Regions from separate parts of the Lysinibacillus sp. TE18511 genome, predicted to be linked through region 1. Evidence: riboswitches for the same ligand, from Rfam matches in the RefSeq annotation. Region 1 holds a riboswitch; the other holds the start of a gene.
The links. Region 1 has a riboswitch for cobalamin ahead of ACVWXS_RS09250 (energy-coupling factor ABC transporter permease). Riboswitches for the same ligand answer to the same signal wherever they lie in the genome.
Positions count from the first base shown of each region.

Region 2: linked by a shared signal. The riboswitch ahead of cobT (nicotinate-nucleotide--dimethylbenzimidazole phosphoribosyltransferase) and the one ahead of ACVWXS_RS09250 (energy-coupling factor ABC transporter permease) in region 1 are both predicted to bind cobalamin.

Region 1 covers NZ_JBSSFD010000009.1:92,924-99,112, forward strand. Annotated here, with positions in the region: gene ACVWXS_RS09230 (S8 family peptidase) at 1-551, opposite strand, end outside; gene ACVWXS_RS09235 (energy-coupling factor ABC transporter ATP-binding protein) at 994-1,830, opposite strand; gene cbiQ (cobalt ECF transporter T component CbiQ) at 1,830-2,600, opposite strand; gene ACVWXS_RS09245 (energy-coupling factor ABC transporter substrate-binding protein) at 2,606-2,878, opposite strand; gene ACVWXS_RS09250 (energy-coupling factor ABC transporter permease) at 2,880-3,644, opposite strand; cobalamin riboswitch at 3,884-4,068, opposite strand; cobalamin riboswitch at 4,295-4,478, shown strand; gene ACVWXS_RS09255 ((2Fe-2S) ferredoxin domain-containing protein) at 4,620-4,991, shown strand; gene cobJ (precorrin-3B C(17)-methyltransferase) at 4,996-6,189, shown strand, end outside.
Region 2 covers NZ_JBSSFD010000001.1:216,495-222,683, reverse strand. Annotated here, with positions in the region: gene ACVWXS_RS01080 (MerR family transcriptional regulator) at 1-218, opposite strand, end outside; gene ACVWXS_RS01075 (methionine gamma-lyase family protein) at 377-1,627, opposite strand; gene ACVWXS_RS01070 (trimeric intracellular cation channel family protein) at 1,888-2,493, shown strand; gene cobT (nicotinate-nucleotide--dimethylbenzimidazole phosphoribosyltransferase) at 2,849-3,904, opposite strand; cobalamin riboswitch at 4,019-4,194, opposite strand; gene ACVWXS_RS01060 (hypothetical protein) at 4,204-4,419, opposite strand; gene ACVWXS_RS01055 (YheC/YheD family protein) at 4,598-5,362, opposite strand; gene ACVWXS_RS01050 (hypothetical protein) at 5,664-5,816, shown strand; gene ACVWXS_RS01045 (rhodanese-like domain-containing protein) at 6,044-6,189, opposite strand, start outside.

The DNA.
Region 1 (6,189 bases):
GCTGCTGCATTATATGGTGGAAGCACTTGCGATTTTAAATCTGGATGTTTAAAATCCACACCAGAATCGATAACCGCTACTTTTACTTCGTTATTGCCTGCTAATTCTAGGGCCTTATCAATTTCAAGCAAGTTTAAATGATACATATCATTTTTCTTTGGGTCTCCGCCATTGCCAAAGGAATGATACATGTAACTAGGGGAAACATTTTTAACCCCTTTTTGATTTGCATAATATGAAACTGCTTTTTCTAAAGTTACTCCTTTGTTAAGTTGGATAACATCGTAACCTAATGAAGGAATAGAGCGGATTACTTTTGCGCCAATTTTTTTATGGACATTCTTATCAAGACCAGAATGCTTGACGATAATTGTATCCTTACTGATCCATTCTTTTTGATTCTTTTCTGCTTGTTTCTGATTGCTAGCTACTTTCACTGACTCTGGGTTCTTCTCTGTTTTTTGTGGTGCTTCAGCAAAGGCAGAAGCAGTAGGCACCATTAGTGCAGCAGATGCTACTATAGCAAATGATTTCTTTTTCCAGTTCTTCAACTGTATTACCTCCTTGAATGTTTTGATTTAAGTCACATCTATACTATTACGGATGAATGATAGAAAAGTTTCGTAAATAAGGAGTTATTTTTCCAAAAGTACCAATCTATATTTTTCCATTATGTAAAATCTATGAAAATTTGTATCAGTAAACTAGCCTTAGTGAAAGGGAAGGGAGAACGAATACTCTCATTAGGACTATAAAAAGTCTATGATTTCACATCCTTGAGACAACAGGTAATATTCGTTACTGAAAGGCACTGTCCGTACGGTGGTGCGAGAGGTCGGGGGGAGTCACTCTTTTAGATTGTAGTTAAGGGAAGTGTATCAGCTATAAGCGCCCAGCCTTCACTACAATCAACCACACGTTATGGTAATGAGCCCTACAAGTGGAAAACACGCAACTATAGTCCAAGAAATGTTATATCCTTAAAACATCGTCTTAAAGCTGCTCAATAAGTTTTTGTAAATCTGCCTTCGAACGAGGCATTGTACTGTTTTTCTCAAATAGTTTCTTATTTTGCAAGGCAATCGCCATTTCAAAGACCCATGGGCGTTCGAGATGGGCCTGTTCAAGCAACTGCTCTTGATAGAACAACTCAACAGGGTCCCCATTATAAATGATTTTTCCAGCTTCCATCACGATGATTTGGTCTGCCCATTCATAGGCTAATGGGATATCATGCGTTGCTAGTAAAATAGTACGTTCACCATTCTCTAATTTAGCTAAATACTGTAAAACTTGTGCAGCATAATAATTATCAAGTCCAGCTGTTGGTTCATCTAATAATAAAACAGATGGTTCCATCGCTAGTACTCCAGCCATTGCAACACGTTTTTTCTGGCCAACACTTAAAAAATGGATCGGTTTATCGAGTAATGGTTCAACTTCAGTTTGAGCAACAGCCCATGCAATTTTCTCTTCAATTTTTTCAGTTGTCCAACCAAGGTTTAAAGGTCCAAATGCAATATCTTGCATAACAGTACCTGAAAAAAGCTGGTTGTCTGCATCTTGAAAAACAATTCCAACCTGTTGGCGCAATTCTTTTAATGCTTTTCTACTATAGTTAAGTTCCTTGCCACAAAACGATATATTTCCAGTGGTAGGCTTTAAAATGCCATTTAAATGCTGAAATAAAGTCGATTTCCCAGCTCCGTTATGACCAAGTAAAGCGATTTTTTTTCCCTTTGGAATTTGGAGTGTAAGATCTGTCAAAGCATGGGTTCCATCTGCATAAGCGTAGGATAATTGTTTTAGTTCAAAGTATAAATCAGTCATCAGAAAAAACCTCCATAAATGATAAGGGAAATAAAAATAGCAGCCATACCTAGCCAGTTTTTCATGCAATAGGTAACATTCTCCTGCCAATAGACAGTTTCTCCACCGCGTGCCTGCATTGCATTGTTTAGTTCACGACTTCGCTGAAACATCTCGGCAAATAAAGCTGCAATCAGCATTGAAATTGAGCGCAGCCATTGCATAGGGGAGCGGTAACCTAATCGAGCCTGCTGGGCAAGATGAATTTTTTGCATACTGTCTAAAAAAATAAAAATAAATCGATACGTTAGTTCCACTAGCTCTACAAATAAAGTGGGAAGTCGCCAAAGTCGTAGAACATAGCAGATCGATTGTACGGATGTTGTAAGAATTAAAAAATACAAACAGCTAATGCTGCCAAGTACGATGAAAAAAAGCTGCTGTGCTGTTTCTATACTCGCGCGCCCTACAAAAATTGTCCAACCGTTAATAGAAAACGACCAAATATGTGTAGGGAGAGTGCTTGTTGATGGGGCTATAGAAATTAATATTGATAGTAAACTAGAAAGTAAAAAAAATCCCGGTAGTAATAGCAGTTTTGCATAATATTTAACTGGGATTTTTGCGCTTAAAATGGTAAAAGCACTCATTACAATAAATGTAATGAGTGAAATTCGTTCATCTCTCATGATAAGCGACAATAATAGTAGTCCTATGGATAACGTCATTTTTTCTAGCGGATGAACAGACGCTAGCTTATTCAAATAAGCATACTTATCTATGAGTAACATATCGTTTAACCTTCTTTATGTTTGCCGCGCATAAAGCCGATGAAATAGCCGATAAATCCAGCGCCGATAGCAGCTTGTAGAGCGAATAATAAGCTTTCAATTTCACCACTTGGTGGCTCCCAAATGCTTTCAAACCATGGTTCGTAGTCAGCGTTAATTTCACCAATTGCTGCTTCCGCTTGGCCATCAGCACCCTCAAATTCTGCACCCTTTTGGATAAATAGAGGAATGATAGCTAGAAACACAACAATTGCCAAGAGCAGTAAATTTTTTTTCATTTTAGTGTGCCTCCTTAGCTGAGAAAACACGTAATGCTTTTAGTTCGCTCACATTATATTTTTTCAAGAAATTCATAACGATCACTGTTAAAATTCCTTCACTTACCGCGAGCGGAATTTGTGTTATTGCAAAAATACCAGCAAATTTTGTGAATGATGCCATAAACCCTCCTACTTCAGAAGGGAAGGCAAGAGCTAATTGTACAGATGTAACAACATATGTACCTAAGTCACCAAGCATTGCTGCTAAAAAGACAGCTACTGAAAATGATAGCCCCATTTTTTGTGCGCCCTTAAATACAGAGTAAGCAATAATAGGACCAACAATTGCCATGGAAAATGCATTTGCCCCTAATGTTGTAAGCCCACCATGTGCTAAAAGTAAAGCTTGGAATAATAAAACGATTGTCCCGATCACACTCATAGCTAGTGGTCCAAAAAGAACAGTCCCAAGTCCAACTCCTGTCGGATGCGAGCAGCTCCCCGTTACAGAAGGGATTTTTAAGGCTGATAATACAAAGGTGAAGGCACCGGATAAACCTAGTATCATTTTTGTTTCAGGATTTTCATCAATGGTTTTACGAATAGAGCGTAATCCTAAAATAATAAATGGAATCGATAAGACCCACCAAAAAATTGCCCATTCAATCGGCAAAAAGCCCTCCATGATATGCATAGCAAATGCACGATTTGGCACAAATAAAAATGCCAGCAAGAAATAACTAAGCTTCCAAGGTGAGAATTTCAAAATCTCTCCTCCTAACATTATATTTTTCGAATGTAGCGTGCGAACGATATCAATTTCGCCTTGGCGTAATTGCGTTCGAGGCTTTATTTTCATTCAGGAGGTGTTTTGGCTATATCTGTAAACATCTACCACCATGAGATGGAGTCTCTTCTGAATGAAAATAAAAAGCACTTCTCCGACTTTGGAAAAGTGCATAGCTAAAAGAGGCAAATAAAATTTTAATCTGCTAAGCCGCACACCTATCCTCGTAGGTTGAAACGATCACATATTTTTCGGCAGGTCTCCTGGCTTTAGTTCAACGTTTTATAGGCCTTCCCATCCTTTGGACAGTGACATGATCTATAAAACTCCCTAGTACAGTGGCGGGACCGCGCCGGACTTGAACCGGCTTCCCTTTTAAGCGAAATGGTATACACTTCGCACCGAAAAAGAATGAAGTTGTGAGATTTCACGACAAAGTGTAACATGAATTTCCACATATATGCTATACTTTTTATAAAAATTTTAGAATTAAAGGTCAATGTCGAAAATTCAGATAAATACAGATAAAAATTTCGCGTTTTCTCTGAATTTTTAATAAAAATGTCACAATTTGAGAAAGAAATATTGAAATTTTTAAAAATTAAGATATGATAGAGACAGTTTTCTATTACATAAAAAGTACAATTTCATATAAAACATCAATAAGTGCTTGAATATTTTCGAGATAATAGGGAAATCGGTGAAAATCCGATACAGCCCCCGCTACTGTAATAGCTGATGAAATCGCAAATGCCACTAGTGAAAACTTAGGAAGGCGCGAAAGTAAAAGGATGCTTAAGTCAGGAAACCTGCTTATTGTGATGATGCATGCAAACTTTTCGGAGGGAGAAGTTGAAGCGAGAGCGAGTAGCTGTATATATTCGTTTTTTATTTAGCTTCTACAAAACCTTTACTCTTCGTCTAGAGTAAAGGTTTTTCTTTTTCCTAAAAGCAAATGAGGGGAGAACAACAATGACAACTTGGAATTTAGAGGGGATGAAAACGCATCTTTTTATTTGCAATGGCAGTAGCTGTATGAAAAAAGATGCAGAGGAAATTACACAGGCAATCCGTGATGAAATACAAATGCAAGCGCTTGATCAGGACATACATACGACTAGGACACGCTGTAATGGTAGATGTAAGGATGCATGTGTTGTTATCGCTTATCCTCAGGGGAATTGGTACCGTGTGCCGACTACAGAGCATGCGCGGGCACTCGTACAAGATTTAAATCATGAAGCATTACAAAATGAGCATGTCTTTACATTGCGTGAAGGTTCGTTACAGCGTACAGCACAAACAACAGCCATTAAAGGCATTGAAAAGGTGAAAGAGGGGTAACAAAATGGCGCAAAAAGGAAAGATTTTCGTAGTTGGTTTTGGACCTGGGGATTTTAAACATATTACGACTCGTGCTGTTGAGGCACTTCAACAAAGTGATATGATCATAGGCTATAAAACATATGTTGAGCTTATTCAGGATTTAGTTAGTGCAAAGTCAATTGTTAGTACTGGTATGACAGAAGAAGTTTCACGTGCACAAGAAGCAGTGCGCCAAGCAGAGGCAGGAAGTATCGTATCGGTTATATCGAGCGGTGATGCTGGCGTTTATGGCATGGCAGGCTTAGTATATGAAGTTTTAATTGAGCTAGGCTGGACGGAAGCAACTGGTGTTGAGGTAGAGATTGTTCCAGGTATTTCTGCTATCAATTCATGTGCAAGTTTACTAGGTGCTCCGATTATGCATGACGCCTGTACGATTAGTTTAAGTGACCACTTAACACCTTGGAATTTAATTGCAAAGCGAGTAGAAGCAGCGGCAATGGCTGATTTCGTTATTGCTCTTTATAACCCAAAAAGTGGCCGTCGTACGAGACAAATCGTAGAGGCACAACGAATTTTATTAGAATATCGTTCTCCGGATACACCGGTAGGACTTGTGAAAAGTGCGTATCGTGAACGTCAGGAAATTACGATGACGACTTTAGCAGAAATGCTAGAACATGATATTGGCATGCTAACAACTGTTGTTATCGGGAATTCATCAACGTTCTTCTATGACAATAAAATGATTACGCCACGTGGTTATCAGCGCAAATATACACTCGGCGATGAAAAACAACCGTTACGACCACATCAACGTCTAAAAGAAGAAAATGAACCATGGGCAATGAATCAAGAAACAGGGATGGCTCGTAATGATTTTGCGACAGATCCCAATGCAAATCGTATTAAGCCCAGTTTAGCCATAACATCAGAACCAAAGCCTAAAAAAAAGTCATCACTTGAAATGGCGACATCAGCACTAGCAATGGTGAAGGGAACAAGTGCAGTGAGGGTAACACCGAAGCTTGTTCAACAAAAAATGGAATCCATTTTTGAATTAGCTGTGAGTCCAGGAGTAGCTAATAAGTTCTTTACTCCTCAACAAATGATGACGCTAGCAGAGGTAGTTGGAGAAGAAGGAACGATGGAGTATACACCAGACCATCAAATTCATCTGAAAATTCCGACGACTGATCCTGCAGTGATTACAGCA
Region 2 (6,189 bases), on a different contig from region 1:
ATCTTCGCCATATTCATACCCTGTTCTAAGTAATCTTTAATTTCAAGCAATATGTCGACGTCATTTAATGAAAACATTCGACGGTTGCCTTCTGTTCGGTGCGGCTCAATTAAATGGTGTTCTTCATAATAACGAATTTGACGTGCCGAAAGCTCAGTCAATTGCATCACAATATTCATGGATAATAACGGCATAGTTCGTCTAATTTCACGACTCATTTAAGTCCCTCCAATACCCGCTAATCATATAACGAAAATTTTACACTGTCAACTAGTCATGTAAGGTTTCCTGACATGGATTAAAATATTTTTTTCGAATTGATGAAAAATTGTAAAAAACTATTCAAAACGAAAGTATTGAATAGTTTTTCCATCTCCTATTTTTGGATTTTTTGTACTGCACTACAAATAGCAAATTTCACATGCTCGTACGTTAAACCACCTTGAATAAATGCTGTAAATGGCGGGCGAATAGGACCGTCTGCTGTAAGCTCAATACTGGAACCTTGAATAAATGTTCCTGCTGCCATTATGACATCATCCTCATAGCCAGGCATATAGGCTGGCTCTGGTGCATAATGCGCATTAATCGGTGAATTCGCTTGAATTTCACGACAAAACGCAATCATTTGCTCCGCTGTTTGGAATGAAACAGATTGAATCAAATCCGTACGATCAGCAGCATAGCTTGGCGATGTATCCATGCCGATTTCTTCCAGCATCGCAGCTGTGAAAATCGCACCTTTTAATGCTTGCGAAACAACATGTGGTGCTAAGAAAAAGCCTTGATAGAAATCACCAAGTGTATTTAATGTTGCACCAGCTTCAGCTCCAATACCTGGTGATGTCATACGATAAGCACATTTTTCTACTAAATCTGCACGACCAGCAATATAGCCTCCTATTTTCGCCAGGCCTCCACCAGGATTTTTAATCAACGAGCCTGCCATTAAATCAGCCCCAACCTCCGTTGGTTCCTGTGCCTCCACAAATTCACCGTAGCAATTATCAACGAAAATAACAGCATTGGGTGCTAATTCACGGATTTTTGCACACATTTCCGCAATCTGTGAAACGGTAAAGGATGGTCGTGTTGCATAACCCTTCGAACGTTGGATAGCAATCATTTTTGTGTTTGGCGTAATGGCAGCTGCAACACCTTCCCAATCGATCTCTTGATTATTGATTAAATCCACATGGCTATAACCGATTTTATAATCTTTTAACGAGCCAGTATCCTTGTCTCCACCATCGACTATTGATTGCAATGTATCATACGGCTGACCCGAAATATAAAGTAATTCATCACCAGGACGTAGCACTCCGAATAAGCTAAGTGTGATTGCATGTGTACCAGAAATAATTTGCGGACGTACGATGGCAGCCTCCGCTCCAAAGACCTCTGCATAAACACGCTCTAGATTGTCACGCCCCTCATCATCATAGCCATAGCCATTAGACGGATGCAGATGATAATCACTTACTTGATGCTTTCGAAACGCAGCAAGCACTTTTTGTTGATTGAAGAACGCCATGTCTTCTACTTTTGCATGAAAAGGACGCACCTTGTCTTCTATTTTAGCTGCTAATGCTAGTGTTTCTTCCATTAAATTTGTTGTAAAAGTCATTATATTCTTCTCCATTTCACATTTGTTCAAATCCTATCTTAACAATTTGTGTGCTTGCCTGCAAAACTTGCTATTGTTTCTAATTGCATTATGCGCTAATCTAAATTGCGGACTTCATCTATTATGTCCTACTAAAATAGGATATTTAATATCTGATAATTCCAAAGTATAAGTTGATACTTTTCTTAGCAAAAACTTCTACGCTACAAAAAGGGTTTGCAACTAATCGAAAAGATTTATTCATATAGGGAGTGAAAGGTTTGGCTTGGGAGGTTTTTAGTATTATTGGAACAATTGCCTTCGCTATTTCCGGGGCAATCATTGCAATGGAGGAAGAATACGATTTATTCGGTGTATATATACTCGGGATTGTAACCGCTTTTGGCGGAGGAGCTATACGAAATTTGCTCATAGGTTTGCCTGTAACAACACTGTGGGGACAGGATATGATGTTCCAAATTGCCATTGCAGCCATTACAATTTTTTTCTTATTTCCACATCGACTCATCCAACATTGGCATCGCTGGGGCAATTTCACTGATGCTATTGGTTTATCGGCATTTGCAATTCAGGGTGCTCTCTATGCTGTGAAGCTCGACATGCCCATTAGTGCGGTTATTGTAGCTGCTGTCTTGACAGGGTCAGGCGGTGGAATTGTTCGAGATTTATTAGCTAGACGACAACCATTAATTCTCCGTGATGAAGTCTATGGTGTGTGGGCAGCACTAGCTGGACTTATCATCGGGCTTGAATTAATTTCAGGGGATATCTATTTATATGTATTATTTGGTGTAATTACAGCACTAAGAGTTCTTTCATATATGAAGAAATGGCGTTTACCGTTGCGGAAGTTACAGCGGGCATAGCTAAGTTTCCTTACATCACCGTATAACAACAAGAGGCTGGGACAGAACTCGATTATTTTGAAAAATAACGAAAGCAGATAATAACTTTTCCGCTTCAATGAGTAGAGTGTTCCTTCCTAAATCAAAAAAATGTTAGACCAATTGCAATCGGTCTAACATTTTTTCTTTTTGTCCCAGCCTCTTATTTTTTATCAATAGCAGATTTTAAATCCTTTAACTATAACTTTTGTTTATGTGTAGCAGCGCCTAGAAACAATATATCCTAATAGAAATAGTATGTTACCCTAAGTAAACTTTGTACTTGCTGAGTAACTACTTTCATAAGAACTTGTTTTTAGAATCTCACAATATTTAATTACTTTTCTAACAGCAGCATAGCTTCCTCTAATGTTGTCATGTTTTTCATCATGGAACATGCTGCGTCCAAAATAGGAAAGGCTAAAGCTGCGCCAGAACCTTCGCCCAATCGCATATTCATATGTAGCATCGGTTCAACTCCGAGCAATTCCGCAGCAATTTTAGCACCTGGTTCTTCAGAAGCATGAGAAGGAATGATATAGTCTGTTACTTTTGGTTCGAGTTCGTATGCAATAAGTGCAGCAATGGTAGAAATAAAGCCATCAATCACAACAGGCTTGCGATTTGCAGCTGCAGCGAGTACAACTCCAGCCATAGCACCTATTTCTAAACCACCAACTTTTGCAAGAATGTCAATAGCATCATCACGATTTGGTTTATTTAATGTAATAGCATTGTGAATGACCTCTACTTTATGTGCTATCCCCCCTGGCCCAACTCCTGCACCGAAGCCCGTCACTTCATTTGGATGACAATCACGAAGAACCGATAATATTGCAGCACTCGGCGTTGTATTACCAATACCCATTTCACCTGTCCCGAGTACATTTATCCCTTTGTTTATTTCTTCCGTAGCTACTTCAATTCCTACTTCAATAGAATGAATGGCTTCTTCCCTTGACATAGCAGGACCTTTTGCCATATTGTCCGTTCCATATTTAATTTTTTTTAGGATAACACCAGCATCATGCGGAATATCTTCTTTTACGCCAACATCTACTGTGACAATTTTTGCATCTGTGATTTTTGCGATAGCACAAACACCGGTCCCTCCTCTGGGAAAATTTAATGTTTGAAAGACCGTTACATTTTGTGGATTTGATGTCACCCCTTCATCACAAACACCATGATCTGCGGCACAGACAATAATGGCTTTGTGATCAATCGCAGGAAATAGTTCTCCTGTAATTCCTGATAGTTGCACAGCAAGAGTCTCAAGTTTACCTAAGCTACTAGGAGGCTTGCAAAGTGCATCTATGCGTTCCCTTGCTTCCTCCATCATTTTGTGGTCAGCACTTTGAATGTTTTGAATCGTTTGTTGTAATAATTGCATGAAAATTTCCCCTTTCTTTTTTGCCCTTGTTACTCGAAGAATGATTTAGAGAAAAAATAAAAAGCCTGTAGTTTATTTCATCACAAATAAACTACAGACTTTTCCATCGTCTATATAATACGAAGCAGTTAGGCAGGTCTCCTGGCTCAATTTCAACATTTCATAGAACCTTCCCAGACTATGCTAGTGGCATTCTCTATGAAACTCTCTTTTACAGTGGTGGGACCGCTAAAGCATTTCACTTTATTCCCTATTCTCCCGCAATGGGCACCTAATGCATTTATGCAATTATTTCAAATTTACGATAAAGTGTTTTTTGTGTCAATATATTTGATTAAATGAAAAATTGTTCCAAGGATTCCTTTGCTGGCATTCGCTCCAAAAGAGTGAATGCCAGCAAAGGAATCTTTTAACACTTCGAATAACCAAATAAATCTAACGTACGCGAATTCAGGTTCCTGAGGGCTGGCAATTTGAGCCCATGCTGAATCTTCTCTAATAGCAAATTGATTCATAACGCGCCTACTCAACCATAATCCATTTTTTCTAGGTAAATTCCTAATCGTTCACAAGTAACGGATGCAATTAAGTTTCTTCTTTCCTATAAAATAGTAGGGAAAGTATTTTTTTGATGTATGTCTATTGAATAAAAATATGCTGATGACTAACATGAAAAATAACTACATTTCAAACTTAGCCTTCATTTTGCATTTTCCTAATCTCAACAATATTCTTCCAGATCGCCCTATCAACTTTGGCAAAACTACGTATGCTTGGCGTTGTATTTACTTCAAATAATATAGGTTTTCCTTCAAGATTTATTCCAAAATCAATGCCATATTCTCTACAAGGAAAGTGGGATGCTATTACTTCAGCTGCTAAAATTGAATCCTCTTTTAGAGAATCTATTGTTTGATCTTTCTTTGTATTATCCATCATCAAATAACCTGATAATAATTCCTCAATCGATATTGCTTTAGAACCCCGATTTGAATTGACAATCCCATGATCCTCAGTTGCCACCCTTCCGTAAATCCCACCAATTACCCATTTTCCCTTTAGATTTTGAACATGAACACGAATAGATATTGAATTCCCATCAGGGGTTAGACTTTTGACCCCCTCTTGTATAATATAAATTCCGCTTAATCTACCGTGTTTCTCATATGGATGTAGAACTTGGTGGAAATCCTCAATTGCTGCTACACATTTACTTATTTCTTCACCTTGCATGGTAAATCCGTTAAAACAATAGTGTCCATCTTTTCTTTTGTAGACTTTATACATTGCTCTTCCTTGTCCAGTGGTATTATGTTTCACATAAATATACTCATACTTATTTAATAAATAGATTAGGTTTTCTAGACTGTACAGTGTTGATTCTGGCATGCAGTTAGTTGTTAAAGGATTTTGTTTTAAAAGTAAGCATTGTTCCCATTTACCAAGTCCGTTTTTCAATAAACTCACCTCATTTAGTTAGATATTTTTATTTCTTTTGTATTGATAGTGTAGTCCTCTCCACTTATGGAGGTTACTGTATTGTATGTAAATAGATTTATCTTGCATAGGTGGGTGAGACTTGGTAACGCGATATCTCATATTTTTCTTTTTGAGTCCCATAATTAAATTTACTACACTAGAAAAGTAGCATTATGATTGTTCTCAATACATCCATTTTTTGATTTCAACATCATTAGTTTCTAATATACCTGCCCTGCTAATATTTACTTTTAGTCATATGATAATGTCGAGTTAGAAGATGGAAGATATCAGAAAAACAACGAAATTTTTTAATAAAAAAATATATTCAGACACACTTGAATTTTTAATGGATACCCATAACGGTCTTTCCGCAAAAGTTGTAGAGGAAGTTGGTTTAAATGGGATTTGGGCGAGTGGTCTATCGATATAAGGATCATTAGGTGTAAGAGATAATAACGAAGCATCATGGACGTAGGTATTAGATATGCCGGTTTAAACTTTGCCAGTTTATAACCTAAAGATTCGTGAGCAAAAAAAGGATAATCTCTACAATAATTTCGAAAAAAATTTTAGCCTCATCATGAACTCACTAAAAAAAATAAGAACAAGAAAAAAGAAAGAGCAAATTAATAGGCTCTTTCTCTTTAATGTATGTCATTATTTAAATTCTAACTCTCCATCATATGCAAGCATGCCACCTTCAAGGTTTGTCACGTTAAATCCTTGAGCTTCTAAGTATGAGCAAGCATTTGCTGAACGAGCGCCAGCCTTACAAACGATAATGTATGGCTTAGAAGCATCTA